Regions from separate parts of the Streptomyces sp. Je 1-332 genome, predicted to be linked through region 1. Evidence: riboswitches for the same ligand, from Rfam matches in the RefSeq annotation. Region 1 holds a riboswitch; the other holds the start of a gene.
What was found. Region 1 has a riboswitch for cyclic di-AMP ahead of ABXJ52_RS33695 (C40 family peptidase). Riboswitches for the same ligand answer to the same signal wherever they lie in the genome.
Positions count from the first base shown of each region.

Region 1 (7,684 bases):
AAACCCTGAGAGGTGTGGGTATTGCCACATCCTGGGCCGGTGGCCGGGCGGCTAGGGTCTGTGCACTGTCTACAAACCGGCCAGTGCTGACGACCCGGAGGGGACCCCCATGGCGAGCTCGCCGTTCGACTGGATCGACGAGCAGGCGAGCCTGCGTGCGGGGGCCGGCCTCGTCCGCACCCTGCGCCCCCGCCCCGCCGACTCCGGTGGCCTCCTCGACCTGGCGAGCAACGACTACCTGGGTCTGGCCAGGCATCCCGAGATCACCGAAGGCGCGGCACGAGCGGCCCGGCACTGGGGCGGTGGAGCCACCGGTTCGCGCCTGGTGACCGGCTCCACCGAACTGCACGCGGAACTGGAGCGCGAGCTCGCCGCGTTCTGCGGCTTCGAGGCCGCCCTGGTCCTGTCCTCCGGATACGCCGCGAACCTCGCCGCCGTCACCGCCCTCGCCCCACACGGTTCGCTGATCGTCTCGGACGCGGGCAACCACGCCTCGCTCATCGACGGCTGCCGCCTGGCGCGCGGCACGACACAGGTGGTGCCGCACGCCGATCCCGAAGCGGTGCACAAGACGCTGGACGGTCACACGGGGCCCGCGATCGTCGTCTCGGACACGGTGTTCTCGGTCGACGGTGACGCGGCTTCACTGCCCGAACTCAGTTCCGTTTGCCAGGAGTTCGGGGCGGGCCTCGTCGTCGACGACGCCCACGGGCTAGGTGTGCTCGGCGACGGTGGGCGAGGCGCCCCGCAGGCGGCCGGCCTCGCGGGCACGGCCCACACGGTGGCCACGGTCACCCTGTCGAAGTCCTTCGGCAGCCAGGGTGGCGCCGTGCTCGGGCCCGCGAAGGTCATCGACCATCTGGTCAACGCGGCCCGGACCTTCATCTTCGACACGGGGCTCGCTCCCGCCGCCGCGGGTGCGGCCCTCGCGGCCCTGCGGCTGCTGGACAGGGAGCCGGAGCGCGCTGCGCGGGCGCGCGCGGTGGCGGCCGAACTGCATGAACGCCTGACGGCGGAAGGTCTCTCGGCGGTACGTCCGGACGCCGCCGTCGTCTCCGTGCGGGCCCCCTCGCCGGACGCCGCCGTGCGCTGGGCCGCCGACTGCCGGGGCGCGGGCCTGGCCGTCGGCTGCTTCCGTCCGCCGTCGGTGCCCGACGGCATCTCGCGGCTGCGGCTGACCGCCCGTGCGGATCTCACCGACGCACAGATCGCCGATGCCGTACGAGTGATCAGCCGCGCCGCACCCCGGTAGTCACCGGAGGCCGTGGACGAAGGCCTCCCATGTCGTGGGCGAGAAGAGCAGAGCGGGCCCTGCCGTGTTCTTCGAGTCGCGCACGGCGAGGAGCCCCTGCTCCGGCCCTGAAGCGAGCGAGGCCGTCTCCACGCAGTTGTTCATGCCGTTGCTGCGGCTGCTGCGGTACCACCGTGCGCCGTGCAGAGATGTGCTGGAAGGTACGTGCCGAGGCAGTGCAGTCATGGTGCCCCCTTACGCGCCGTCACGTATCCCGGCGATGTGATCCGTTGATTCCTCGGGTGAAAGCGCCTTTCCCTGAAGGGAGTTGAAGGCCTCCGTGTAGGCCTGGAGGTCTTCTTTCCGTTCGAGGTAGAGGCTACTCGTCAAGTGGTCGAGAACAACCACATCCAGATCAGCAATGTTCGGAAATGAGAAGATAACGAAAGAGCCGATGAGTCCCACATGCTCTCCGGCGGCGAACGGCAGCACCTGAAGTCGTACATGGGGCAACTGTGCGGCTTCCAGTAACCGTTTCAACTGACCGGCGAGCACCCGGCTGCCGCCCACCGGCCTGCGCAGCACGGCCTCGTCCAGGATCACGCTCAGTTGCAGCGGTGGAGAGGTGCGCAGTACGTCCTGACGGGCAAGACGCACCTCCACCAGCGTGTCCACCTGCTCGTCGGGCAGTCCGTCCAGCGCGGCCCGCGTCACCGCACGCGCGTAGTCCGGTGTCTGCAGCAGGCCCGGCACGACCGTGGTCTCCAGGGTGCGCATCCGACAGGCCTGTGACTCCAGGCTGATGAAGTCGCGGTAGGCGGGCGGCAGCAGCTCGCGATAGGCGTGCCACCAGTGGCGGCGACCACCGTCGTCGTCCGAGCCCGCCAATGCCATCAGCAACTGGCGGAGTTGGGGGTCCCGCACCTCGTACGCATCGAGCAGCAGTCCTACGTCGGCCGCCTTGACGCTGCTACGCCCCGTCTCGATCCGGCTGACCTTCGACTGATGCCAGCCGACCCGGCCCGCCGCCTGGCCACTGGTGAGCCCGGCGTGCGCGCGCAGCGCGCGCAGTTCGGCGCCGAGTTTCCGGCGGCGCACCGCGGGGCCGTACCGCATGTCCGTCTCCTTCCCGACGGAGCGTTCCTATTCCGCCTTCCCAGGGCCGCTCAGGGGCGACAGTAGAGGAAGTGCCGACCGCGCGCCCAAATACGGTCTCTCGTAGCAGAGTTCACCGCTTCGAGCGACAGATATATGCACTTCTTGGTGGATGGCCACCTGTGAGGGGTCCAAGAGTGGCAGGCTGGCGCGAAGCACCATTCCGGGACTGTCCTCGTGCCTTCCGCCACGAGTCGGAGCGAGCCCGGTGGGAAAGGGACAACGTCGCCATGGCAGACCTTCAGGAAGCATCCGTCACCCTGCCGAGCGACCCTGCCTCGGTCTCCACGGCCCGGAAATACGTCGCGCGCGTCCTTGCCGAGTGGGGCCTGCCGGGTGAGGCCGAGGCGGCCGACACGGTCCGGCTCATCGTCTCCGAACTCGCCACGAACGCCGTCCAGCACACCCGGGGCCAGTCGCCCACCTTCCGGGTGGACATCGAGCTCGACCGAGACGAGCAGCTGCGCATCGGCGTCACCGACAGCCACCCCCGCTACCCCAAGCGGCTGCCCGCCGCCGTCCAGCAGGACAACGGCCGTGGCCTGGTGATCATCCGCTGGCTGACCATGGAGTGCGGCGGCAGGCTCTCGGTCACGCCGACCCCCGAGGGAGGCAAGACGGTCTGGATCGCGCTGCCCTGGACCGCGCCGGTCCGTGGCGACGCGACGGCACCCTCGGCCTCGCCCTCACCCCGCTGAGCGTCCGAACGCGCCCCGGAGCAGCGCCCGGAAGGTGTCCGCCGCCGGATGCGACTCGTCGGTGCGGTGGACGACCGAGATCGTGCGGCGCAAGGTGCCCGGCTCCAACGGCCGCACGCCCACCGGGGTGGCAGCCGTCCGCGCCACCATCTCCGGTACGACGGCGACGCCGAGCCCGGCGCTGACCAGCGCGCACACCAGCGCGTAGCCCGGAGTCTCGACCAGGACCGAGGGTGTCGCGCCGGCCCGCACCAGCGCGGACTCCACGCCCTGGCGGGGCGGATGTGTCGGCGCCATGCTGATGAGCGGCTGCCCGGCGAGTTCGGCCAGGGGCAGCCGTGCGGGAGAATTCGCGAGCGCGTGCCCGGGCGAGGTCACCAGGACGAGCTCCTCGACCAGGATCGGCTCCTCGGTCACGGACGCGGGCAGCGGCACCGCGTCCGCGGGCTCGTACGTATGAGTGAGGGCCAGGTCGACCTCGCCCGCCGCCACGGCCGCGATGCCGAGCGGCGGTTCGTAGCCCCGGACCGTCAGATCGACGTCCGGATGGGCGCGGCGGAACGCGGTCAGCGCGGGCGGCACCAGATGGATCCCGGCCGTGGTGAACGTCCCCACCCGCAGCCTGCCGCCGGAGAGCCCCGCGAGCCGGGCCAGTTCGTGCCGGGCCTGCTCCATCTCGTCCAGGACCCGGCGCGCCCGCGCGAGCAACAGCTCACCCGCGCCGGTCAGCCGTGCCCCGCGGTGATGCCGCACCAGGAGCGGGGTCCCCGCCTCCCGTTCGAGCTTGGCCAGCTGCTGGGAGAGTGCGGGCACGGTGTAGCCGAGGCGCTCGGCGGCGCGGGTGATCGACCCGGCCTCGGAGACCGCCACCAGTGCGGCGAGCCGCGTCGGGTCGTACATGGCCGCTCCCGGGGCAGGGGCCGGCGGGCGGTGGGGCGGTCCGTCGGCGTGGGGGTAAACGCCTGCTTAAGGCTGGCTCAGGATATTCCACATGCCTGCTGAAGGCAGAAGAACGGCAGGGTGGACGCCATGGACGCACAACTGGTCGCCTTCACCGGAGTCGCCGCGGGCATGGTCGCCATGCCGGGTGCCGACTTCGCCGTCGTGGTGCGCAACGCCCTCGCCTCACGCCGTGCCGGGATCGCCTGCGCGATCGGCGTGGCGGGCGGACTCCTGGTGCACACGGCGCTCGCGGTGGCCGGGGTCGCGGCGGTCCTCGCGGCGGTGCCCACGCTTCTGCGGGCGTTGCAGGCCGCGGGCGGGGCCTATGTGCTCTACCTCGGCTGCCGCGCCCTGCGATCGGCGGCGCGGCCGCTCGAAAGCTTCGGGGCGCGGGACGGCGTGGAGCACGTGATGGCCGGGGGCAGTCTGCGGCAGGGCTTCCTCACCAACGCCCTCAACCCGAAGGCGCCCATCACCTTCCTCAGCGTGCTGCCCCAGTTCGTGCCCGCGGGCAGCCCCGCGATGCCGAGGACGCTGCTGCTCGCGTCCATCATCGTGGCCCTCGCCCTGGTGTGGTTCCCGGTCGTCGCCCTCCTGGTCGACCGGCTCGGGCGGTGGTTGCGCAGGCCCCGCACGGCCCGTGCCATCGAGGGCGGCACCGGCGTGGCGCTCGGCGTCCTCGGCGTGGTGCTCCTCATCGAGGCCCTGCCGGCCTGACGCCGCCCGACGTGTCCGATTCCTTGCCGTCGTCATCCCGGTCCTGGACCTTGTCCGCCGCGCCACGCACCAGGAGGGGGAGCAGGCCCCACAGGCCCGCACACACCACCATCGTGGCCGCGGCGGCGATGATCCCGCCGGTTCGGCCCACCGCCACGTCGACGACCAGGAGCACGGCGCCGGAGACCGCGAACACCAGGACACCGAGGCCGACACCCGCGAGGCGGGACGACACCCGCACGATCAGCGGCTTGGCCCGCTGCCCGAACAGCGACCTGTGCACGGCTGCCGGAGCGGTGAACAGCGCCGCGGCGAGTACGGCGAGCAGCAGCGTGGTCACATACGTGGCGCGCTGCATCGTGTCGAGCGAGGGGAAGCGCTCGGTGAAGGCGAGCGTCAGCAGGAAGGCGAAAAGGATCTGCACTCCGGCCTGCGTGACCCGCAGTTCCTGGAGGATCTCCGAGAAGTTGCGATCGGCGCGTTCGAAGCGCGTCTCGTTGCGGGACGGTCCGCCTGCGGTGGAGGAGCTGTTGTTTTCGGCCATGGCGCACGAGTATCCGCGTCGGCGCGCCCCACGCCTGGCGGGCGCGCCGGTCGGAGGGCCTGGCGGAGGGCCGGGCGAGCGGTGGCGGCGGCCGTGCGGGCCGCCGCCACCGCCCCAGGTCGAGCCGCTGACCGGCGATCAGTGACGGGCCATCAGCGGGGACGGGCCGTCAGTGGTGAAGGGCCATCAGCGCACCCGCCCGTAGGAGACGCTCTTCGTCCAGATCTTCTCCAGTCGCACCACGGTGTTCGACTTGGGGGCGTGCCAGATCCGGCCCTTGCCCGCGTAGATCCCGACGTGGTAGACGTTCCGGCCGGAGTGGAAGAAGACCAGGTCACCGCGGGTGCGGTTGGATGCCGAGATGTGGCGGGTCTTGTTGTACTGCTGTCCGGCGGTGCGTGGCAGTTTCTTGCCCGCACGCTTGAACGAGTACTGGGTCAGACCGGAGCAGTCGAACCGGTTCGGCCCCGTCGCTCCATAGCCGTACGGGGAGCCCTTCTTGGAGGCGGCGATCTTGAGCGCCTTGGCCCCGTGTGTCGCGGCCTCCGCCTCCGACGTGAGCCCTGGGGCCACGAGGGTCCCGCCTACGACGGCGAGCGTGAGGGCCGATACCGAACCGGCCCTGGTGAGCAGTGACGGGACGTGATTCAGCGCGGTCATGCGCAACCCTTCGTCAACCGCCTGTGAAGGATGACCTGTCGGATTCGGGCTGACAAAGTTGCCCGGCCGCACTGTGCGGCTTCACCCCAAGGGCCGGTGTCCGGACTTTCCGGACCGACCCGTCATGCCTGGGTCCTCCACTCCTGCCGATGCACCGATGTCGACCGGTCATCCGGGCGGCGGCAGGACTCGGCGTCCGCCCGGACCGCCCCGCCGCTGTGGCGGGGGCTTGTCGTCGAAAGGGATCTTGACCCGTGAAGGGCGTGAATTCCGAGCCGAAACGGCCTTTTGTGAAGCTCCTCACGGCTGAACCGTTCGGGTGGACACGGCCCGGTTCGTGGTCAGGTCGCGACGAAGGACGATCGTTCGACCAGCACCGGAACGAGTAATTCCGGCCCCCGCGTACACATCTGACGCAACTGAAGACGGTCCGAAAAACGATGATTGTCTACGCCGAACGAGGTAGCCCGTTTGGTTCGTTTGAGATCGGGCCGGGACGTATCGCCCTCCGGCTCGGGGGTGACGGGGGCTCAGGACGCGGTCGCGGGCGGCACGGTGACCCGGCAGGACCGCCGCTCCCCGTCGAGCACGCGCAGCGCCCGTGCCAACGTCGGCGCGTGCACCGCGCTCTCGCCCCGCTGGTGCATGAGCGTCAGCGCGTCCCGTAGGGCGGTCGCGCTGCCGACCAGGGCTTGGGCGGCGCGCAGTCCTCCGTAGGTGTCCGAGGCGCGGGCCGGGTTGATCCGGCCCACCAGGTCGATCACTTCGAGGTACCGGTCGATCAACTCGCCCTCGGCGCGGGTGAGTGCGGGCAGCGGAGGAAGTTCGGGTGGCAGCATCGCCGGTTCACCCCGCGTCCTTGGTGCCCGAGGACGTCTTGCGGCTCGCGATGATGCGGTCCACCAGGCCGTAGTCGACTGCCTCGGTCGCGCTGAGGATCTTGTCCCGCTCGATGTCGGCGCGGACGCGTTCCGCGCTTCGGCCCGTGTGTTGGACGAGCAGCTTCTCCAGTTGTGCGCGGGTGCGCAGGAGTTCGTCGGCCTGGATCGCCAGGTCGGAGGCCTGACCGTGAACCGGCTCGGCCAGTGAGGGCTGGTGGATGAGAACCCGGGCGCCGGGCAGCGCGTGTCGCTTGCCCGGGGTGCCCGCGGCCAGCAGGACCGCCGCCGCCGACGCGGCCTGCCCCAGGCATGTCGTCTCCACGTCGCAGGAGACGAACTGGATCGTGTCGTAGATCGCGGTCATCGCGCTGAACGAACCACCGGGGGAGTTGATGTAGAGCGCGATGTCGCGGTCCGGCGCCAGGTATTCGAGGTGCATGAACTGCGCCATCACGTCGTTGGCCGACGTGTCGTCGATCGGCGTCCCCAGGAAGACGATGCGCTCCTCGAGGAGCTTCGAGTACGGATCGAGGGTCCGCTGCCCGGTGCTCGTGCGCTCGGTGAACTCGGGCAGGACATAGCGGGCGGACGGTCGGTTCATGACATGTCTCTCCTCTGCCGGGGTCGGCTGCTCCCCAAGGCTCCTGTAAGAAAAGTACAGGACGTACGTAACCGCCTTGTCGAGATCTCCCGTGCCTCGTCGTGATCTCCCGCGGCCCGACGAGGCCCCCGTCGGCCTTGTCCGGTTACTCCAAATCCAGGAGGAACGGCGGCACTTGACTGGTTCGGCGTGCCCATGGGGAGCGCAGGCCGGGGTGGAGCGTTAAGCGTTCGGACGGCCGGGTACTCGGGCGCC
Region 1 covers NZ_CP160402.1:7,494,966-7,502,649, forward strand. The annotation lists gene ABXJ52_RS33660 (8-amino-7-oxononanoate synthase) at 110-1,252, shown strand; gene ABXJ52_RS33665 (DUF397 domain-containing protein) at 1,253-1,477, opposite strand; gene ABXJ52_RS33670 (helix-turn-helix transcriptional regulator) at 1,487-2,347, opposite strand; gene ABXJ52_RS33675 (ATP-binding protein) at 2,617-3,084, shown strand; gene ABXJ52_RS33680 (LysR family transcriptional regulator) at 3,073-3,984, opposite strand; gene ABXJ52_RS33685 (LysE family translocator) at 4,114-4,743, shown strand; gene ABXJ52_RS33690 (DUF6328 family protein) at 4,721-5,287, opposite strand; gene ABXJ52_RS33695 (C40 family peptidase) at 5,474-5,947, opposite strand; cyclic di-AMP (ydaO/yuaA leader) riboswitch at 5,951-6,123, opposite strand; gene ABXJ52_RS33700 (hypothetical protein) at 6,478-6,786, opposite strand; gene ABXJ52_RS33705 (ATP-dependent Clp protease proteolytic subunit) at 6,794-7,429, opposite strand.

Region 2 (7,684 bases), 3.6 Mb from region 1:
ACCGAGGCGAACGCGGGCCTCCAGACGGCCTGGGCAGCCTCCTCGTGGGCACGCGCCGCCGAAGCCGTGCGTTACACCTACGACGGCTGGACCGACGGCGAACTCCTGCGCTTCGAGCGGATGCTGCGCAACGCCTATCTGCCCCAAGTGCGCGAAGGCGCCGTCGATTTCAACGGCAACTGGGATCTCCTGATGGCGGACGCGACCATCAGCATGGCGGTCTTCCTCGACGACCACGAGTCCTTCGAGAAGGCGGTGACGCACTTCAGGACCCGGGTGCCCGCCTACTTCTACCTGGAGTCGGACGGCCCGCTTCCCGTCTCGCCCGCGGGCAGCGGCATCAACACTCCGGAGAAGCTCCAGAAGTACTGGTTCGGGCAGAAGACCTTCGCCGACGGGCTCTCCCAGGAGACGTGCCGGAACTTCAAGCACGCCAGCTACTCGCTCGCGGCCACCGCGCACATCGCGGAGACCGCCTGGCATCAGGGCGTCGACCTGTACGGCGAGGTCAAGGAGCGGCTACGGGCCGCGCTGGAATTCCACTCCACGTACCAGCTGGGCGCCAAGGCGCCCGACTGGCTGTGCGGCGGCCGGGTGCAGCGTGACATGGGGCCCGACACGGAGGTCGGCCTCAACCACCTGCGCGAGCGGCTGAAGCTGGACCTGCCCCAGACGCAGAGGCTCACGGTCGAGCAGCGGCCCGAGGGGACGGACGACCTGTTCGTCGCCTGGGAGACGCTGACGCACGCGGAGAACGCCTGAGCGGGCTGGGTGAGCGACCGCCGCGCAGCCGGTTCGCTTTCACTCCCTCTGATGGCGTAGAGTTGCATTCAACGGCGCGGGGTGGAGCAGCTCGGTAGCTCGCTGGGCTCATAACCCAGAGGTCGCAGGTTCAAATCCTGTCCCCGCTACTAAAAACCGAAGGCCCGGATCCAGAAATGGATCCGGGCCTTCGGTCTTTTCATGACCCGCTCGGCCCACACCGGTCGCCCCGAGCCGCCGCGCCGGGAACCCTGAGTGAGTGGGGCAGCGAGGAGGAAACGGCGGGGGCGGTAAGCGTCCCGATGTCCGGCACGAGCGGGCGCTCGTGCGGGCTCTCCCCCTGCTGCTCATCGTCGTCGGGATCGTCTACGACGCGTCGACCCCGCCCAGGTTCACCGCCGTGCCCCTCTTCACGGCCGCCCCGCTCGTCGCGGCGCCCTTCTACTCGCTGATCAGCACCGCCCTCATCGGCGTCGGCTCCTGCGCCGCGGTGCTCGCCCTGCACTTCAAGACCAGCACCACCACCGACGTCGAGGCCGTCACCGAACTGATCACGGTGGCGACCGTCGCCGTCCTCGCCGTCGTCATCAACCGCGTCGTGCGCCGCAGCGACAAGCAGCTCGCCTCCGCCCGCTCCATCGCCGAGGTCGCCCAGCGCGCCGTACTGCCGCAGCCGGACCCACGGATCGGCGGTCTCGACGTCGCGGCGCGGTACGAGGCGGCGGAGGCCGACGCCTTCATCGGCGGTGACCTGTACGCCGTGCAGGACACACCGCACGGCGTACGCGTCATCGTCGGCGACGTGCGGGGAAAGGGCATGGGCGCGGTGGCGGCCGTCGCCGTCGTGATCGGGGCGTTCCGGGAGGCCGCCGAGCAGGAGGCGACGCTGGAAGCCGTGGCACAGCGCCTGGAGCGCGCACTCGCGCGGGAGGGCACGCGGCGCGACGGGCTCGACGCCTTCGAGGGGTTCACCACCGCCGTGCTCGCCGAGATCCCGCACGGCGACGGTCTGGTGCGCCTGATCAACCGCGGGCACCCGGGGCCGCTGCTCCTGCGCGGTGACGGCCGGCTGTGCGTCCTGTCCGCCACCGAGCCCGCGCTGCCGCTCGGTATGGGAGAACTGGGCGCCTGGCCGGACCGCGCGGACGAGACGGAGTTCCCGCCGGGGGCGATGCTGCTGCTCTACACCGACGGGCTCTCCGAGGCGCGTGACGCCCGCGGCGAGTTCTACAACCCCGCCGCTCGGCTCGGCGGCCGGATCTTCCCGGGGCCGCACGGCCCCGACGCGCTCCTGGCGACACTCGTCGAGGAAGTGCGGCGGCACACCGGCGGCGGAGGGACCGACGACATGGCGCTGCTCGCGGTGCGGCGGCCGATGTCACCAGCCGTGACCGAAGGACACCACTCCGCATAACAACTGACGCACTGTCAAGGAAATGTGAAGCTCCGGTGTGTGAAGAAGTGAGGGCAACTCGCCCCGTTCCGGACCCCGGTGTCCCGATAAGTACGGGCCGAAGCCGCTAACGATCAGCCGGAACAGCTTGGAATACGGCCCTGCTGTCTATTAACGTTCGATAACGCAGCGCGGTCGTCCCAGCCGTCACTCGAGTCGGCTCCGTGCGCACGCGCCTAATCCCGAAAGGGAGCCGGGGAACCACTAATTGGGGTGAATCGGGCATCTGTGCATCCGTGCCAGATGTTCGTAGGAGACCTTCCTGCTCCGAACCCGTCAGCTAACCCGGTAGGCGAGAAGGAAGGAAAGGAGTGCGCCCCAGTGGCGTCCAACCGCCCTGCCCCCCAAGGCGTGTACGTACCGAATGATGACGATTTCGGTGGGTACGACGATGATTCTTCCTGGGAGGAATGGAACCCCACCGAGGAGTCCATCCGTCCCGTCCGCGGCAGGCACCGCGTCCACAAGCGGGGCGGCGGCGGGCTCGCCCGCAGCTCCACGGTTCTCGGCGTAGGCGTCATCGCCGCCGTCGGCGCGGGCGGCATGGCCACCGCGCAGGGCGGCAAGCCCCCGGTGGCCATCGAGATGCCGGACGTCTCGGCCGTCACGGACTCGCTGCCGGAGGCCAAGTCGCTTCCGGGCGTGGGGGCCTTGATATCCGATGGCTCCGACGACTCCGCCGCCGCGGGCCAGAACGTGGCCGTGGCCGCAGCGCCTCTCAGCGCCGCCGGTGTCAGCACCACCGACGCCGAGCAGGGCACCACGGACGCGGGCGAGGCACTGCGGGCCCGCATCATGGAGCAGGCCGAGAACCAGCAGGACCAGGCGGACGACGCGGTCCAGAAGGCGGCCGAAGAGGCTGCCGTCAAGGAGGCCGCCGCGCAGGCCGCCGCCAAGCAGACCGCGGCCGAGAAGAAGATCGCCGCCGAGAAGGCAGCCGCGAAGAAGAAGGCCGAGGCGGAGCGCCTGGCCAAGCTCGCGAAGAGCTACACCCTTCCCGTCGCCTCGTACACGCTCACCGGTACCTTCGGTCAGCCCGGCTCCATGTGGTCCTCCGGCTACCACACCGGCCTGGACTTCGCGGCTCCGACGGGCACGCCCATCAAGGCCGTCCACTCCGGCACCATCAAGGAGGCCGGCTGGGCGGGGGCGTACGGCTACCGCACGGTCCTCGAACTCGACGACGGCACCGAGGTCTGGTTCTGCCACCAGTCCTCGATGAACGTCAGCGCGGGCCAGAAGGTCACCACCGGCGAGACCATCGGCCGTGTCGGAGCCACCGGCAACGTCACCGGCGCGCACCTCCACATGGAGGTCCACCCGGGCGGCGACGCCACCGGGGTCGACCCGGCGGCGTGGCTGCGCGGCAAGGGCCAGTCCCTCTGATTCCTCTGACCCCTCTGATCCCTCTGATCTCTCTGAGGTAATCCGGAACCCCGGCGGTCCTGGCGACAACCCCCCGACGTCAGGGCTGCCGGTTCGGCGTGCCCGCTGCCCGTGCACGGATGGAATCGGCGTCCCGGTGGGCGGAATTCCGTGGTCCGTACAGGCGTTGAGCCCCGTATGACTTCTCTCCGCAAGCTTGGCTCGTCCGACCTCGAGGTCTTCCCGCTCGCCCTGGGCGGCAACGTCTTCGGCTGGACGGCCGACGAGGCGCAGTCCTTCTCCGTGCTCGACGCGTACACCGCCGCGGGCGGCAACTTCGTCGACACCGCCGACGTCTACTCGGCCTGGGTGCCCGGCAACGAGGGCGGCGAGTCCGAGACGGTCATCGGCAACTGGCTCGCCGCGCGCGGCAACCGCTCCGACGTCGTGCTCGCCACCAAGGTCGGCGCACACCCCGACTACAAGGGCCTGTCCGCGAAGACCATCAAGTCCGGAGTCGAGGAGTCGCTGCGCCGCCTGCGCACCGACTACATCGACCTCTTCTACACGCACTACGACGACCCGGCCGTCTCCGTCGAGGAGATCATCGGCGCCCTCGACGAGCTGGTGACGTCCGGCAAGGTGCGCGCCATCGCCGCGTCGAACGTGACCCCCGAGCGGCTCCAGGAGTTCCTCGACTTCTCCGACCGCGAGGGCCTCGCGCGCTACTCCGTCCTTCAGCCGCACTACAACCTCGTCTCGCGCGACACGTACGAGGGCCCGCTGGAGCAGGTCGCCTCGCGCTCCGGCCTGGCCGCCGTCCCGTACTACGCGCTCGCCTCCGGCTTCCTGACCGGCAAGTACCGCCCGGGAGCGCAGGTCGACAGCGCGCGGGCCGAGGGCGCGGGCAAGCACCTGGACACCGACCGTGGTCTGCGCGTGCTCGCCGCCCTCGACGAGATCGCCCAGGCGCGCGGCGCCGAGCTCGCGACCGTGGCCCTCGCGTGGCTCGCCGCGCAGCCGACGGTGGCGGCGCCGATCGCCTCGGCCCGTACGGTCGAACAGCTGCCCGCGCTGCTCGCGGTGGGAGAGCTCGAACTGACGGAGGCCGAGGTCTCGGCGCTCACGGCGGCTTCCGCCTAGCCGCGATAGGGGTTGTACGCGGGGTAGGGCATCGCCGGCTGGGCGTACGGATATCCGTACGGGTGCTGCTGGGGGTGGGGCTGTTGGTATCCGTACGGCTGCTGGTGTCCGTGTGGCTGCCGGTATCCGTAGGGAGGCGGCATCGGTACGAGCACCGGTGCCGTCGCCTGCGCCGCGTAGGCCAGGGCGGGCCGGGCGGCCTCGCGGCGCTCCCACAGCGCGTGCAGCAACTCCCGCTCCCGCACGACGAAGTCGGCGCCCGCCTTGCCCCGGCGCCCGCGGTGGCGCAGGAGCGCGAGAGACGTCGCGTACGTCTCGTACTGCGCGACCGTGCGCGCCGCCGCCTTGCCCTGGGTGTACGAGGCGTAGTCGCGGGCGAGGGTGCGGGCGCGCATCGTGCCGAGGGCGTAGGGCTCGGGCGCGGTGAGCCAGCCGGCGATGGCGTACGCGGGCAGTTCGGCGCGCACGATGCGCAGGCCGCGCTGCCTGATCCAGATCACCAGCCAGGTGAGCAGTCCGAACGCGGGGAGCATGAACGTCGCGTACACGGCGAAGAAGCCGTAGTCCCCGAAGCCGGCCGAGCCGTTCCACAGGGCGTGCAGGCCCATCGCGAGGAGCAGTCCGCCGAGGGGGAGCACGACGCGGCGCCAGTTCTGCCGGTCGGCGCTGAGGGCGGCGACACCGAAGCCGATGCCGGTGAGCACCGTGAACAGCGGGTGCGCGAAGGGCGACATCACGACGCGCACGAAGAAGGTCGCCGCCGTCACGGACGCGAGCCCGGTGCCGCCGTTGAGCTGGTCGGCGCCGAAGGCGCTGCCGAGATAAAGGATGTTCTCGGTGAACGCGAAGCCGGTCGCGGTCACTCCGGCGATCACCACGCCGTCGACGATGCCGGTGAACTCGCGTCTGCGGAAGAGGAAGACGAGCAGGACGGCCGCTGCTTTCGCGCTCTCCTCGACGATCGGCGCTATGACCGTGGCGCCGAGGGTGTCCGCGCTGGTGGGGTCAGCCGTGGCGGTGGCTATCCAGCGGGTCGCGAAGCTGTTCGCGACGATGGCTATGAGGGCGGCGGCGCAGGCCCCCCAGGCGAAGGCGAAGAGCAGATTCCGCCAGGGGCCCGGCTGGACCCGTTGCAGCCAGCGGAAGGCGGCCACCAGGAGCGGCACGGGCAGCGTCGCGAGGCCGAGCCCGACCAGGAAGCCTTCGGTGCCGGTCTGTTCCCTGACCAGGGCCAGGATGACGAGGCCCGACAGGGCGAGCAGGGTGACCAGGGCGGCCGCGCGTATCGCCCGGCGTTGCCACCAGCGCGCGTGCCGCAGCCCGGCGGGCCCTGCGGGGGGCGTCGGGTGCGGGAGCGGAGAAGGGGTGGCCACCCGTTGACCCTAACGAGGGACGGGGGTGGGCCGCGACGGTGCCTCGGGCCAGGTGGCCGGTATCTCAGTCCTGGCCGGGTATCTCAGTCCTGCTGTCGGGCGTCTCGGCCTTACCTGCCGGATGTCCGGCGGAACAGCAGGTCGTGGACGACGTGTCCCTTGTCCAGGCCCTGGCCCTCGAAGCGGGTGAGGGGGCGGAAGGAGGGGCGGGGCGCGTACCCGCCGTCGGGCTGGGTGTTCTCGAACGCGGGGTGCGCGGTGAGCACGTCCAGCATCTGCTCGGCGTACGGCTCCCAGTCGGTCGCGCAGTGCAGCAGGGCGCCGGGCTTGAGGCGGGGTGCGGCGAGGTCGAGGAAGTCGGGCTGGATGATGCGGCGCTTGTGGTGGCGGGCCTTGGGCCAGGGGTCGGGGAAGTAGACGCGGAGGCCGTCGAGGGAGCCGGGCGGGAGCATTTCGCGGAGCAGGATGACGGCGTCGCCGTTCGCGACGCGGATGTTGGTGAGGTTGTTCCGCTCGGCGAGGCCGAGGAGGTTTCCCTGGCCCGGGGTGTGCACGTCCACGGCGAGGATGCCGGTGTCGGGGTCGTCGGCGGCCATCTGGGCGGTGGCCTCGCCCATGCCGAAGCCGATCTCCAGTACGACGGGGAGCTCGGCTTGCTCGGTGCCGAACAGCTCGACGAGGTCGAGCATGCGCTGTCCGTCGATGTCCAGGCCCCACTTGGGCCACAGCCGCTGGAGCGCGTCCGCCTGGCTTGTGGTGACGCGGCTCCTGCGGGGCTGGAAGCTGCGGATCCTTCGCTCGAAGTGTGAGCCCGCGGGGTCGGGCGAGGGCCCGTCGGGGAAGCGGGGCTCGCCCTTCGGGCGGGGGGCGCTGGGGGTGGTGGGTGAGTCAGACACAGTGGGGGGATTTTATCTGTCCCCAACCCCACCCCTTCCCGAAAACTCGCTCGGCGCGAGGGCCTCGGTGGCCGTCATCACCGGCTCCGCCGAGTTCGTCCTCAAACGCCGGACGGGCTGAGAACGAATTCCGCTGCGGGGCAATCGGGTGGGTGGGCGGGAAAATTAGCCCCTCCGGCGTTTGAGGAGCGGGGGTCTGGGGGCGGAGCCCCCAGTTTCGGGAAGGGGCGGGATTGGGGAATGCCCCGCAGGGCCCGCCCCTACAGCAGCGCCAGCACCCGCCGAGCCACCGCCCGCCCGATAGGGAGCGAGGCCGTCGCCGCAGGCGAAGGGGCGTTCAGGACGTGCACGGCACGCGCACCCTCCCGGATGAGGAAATCGTCCACCAGCGTCCCGTCACGCAAGACGGCCTGCGCCCGCACCCCCGCCGCCACCGGCACAAGATCATCCGAGGTCACCGCGGGCAGCAGCCTCCGCACGGCCGTGGTGAACGCCTCCTTGGAGAAGGAGCGCCGCAGCTCCCCCGCCCCGTACCGCCAGTGCCGCGAGGCCATCCGCCAGGCCCCCGGCCAGCCCAGCGTGCCCGCCACCTCCAGTGGCCGCACCACACCCCAGCCGTACCCCTCGCGGGCCAGCGCCGGCACGGCGTTCGGACCCACGTGGACCCCGCCGCCGATGCCCCGCGTCAGATG
Region 2 covers NZ_CP160402.1:3,880,606-3,888,289, reverse strand. The annotation lists gene ABXJ52_RS17480 (alginate lyase family protein) at 1-762, shown strand, start outside; tRNA gene ABXJ52_RS17475 (tRNA-Met) at 838-911, shown strand; gene ABXJ52_RS17470 (PP2C family protein-serine/threonine phosphatase) at 1,022-2,176, shown strand; cyclic di-AMP (ydaO/yuaA leader) riboswitch at 2,379-2,525, shown strand; gene ABXJ52_RS17465 (M23 family metallopeptidase) at 2,537-3,601, shown strand; gene ABXJ52_RS17460 (aldo/keto reductase) at 3,779-4,723, shown strand; gene ABXJ52_RS17455 (PrsW family glutamic-type intramembrane protease) at 4,720-6,096, opposite strand; gene trmB (tRNA (guanosine(46)-N7)-methyltransferase TrmB) at 6,207-6,992, opposite strand; gene lhgO (L-2-hydroxyglutarate oxidase) at 7,253-7,684, opposite strand, start outside.
Region 2: linked by a shared signal. The riboswitch ahead of ABXJ52_RS17465 (M23 family metallopeptidase) and the one ahead of ABXJ52_RS33695 (C40 family peptidase) in region 1 are both predicted to bind cyclic di-AMP.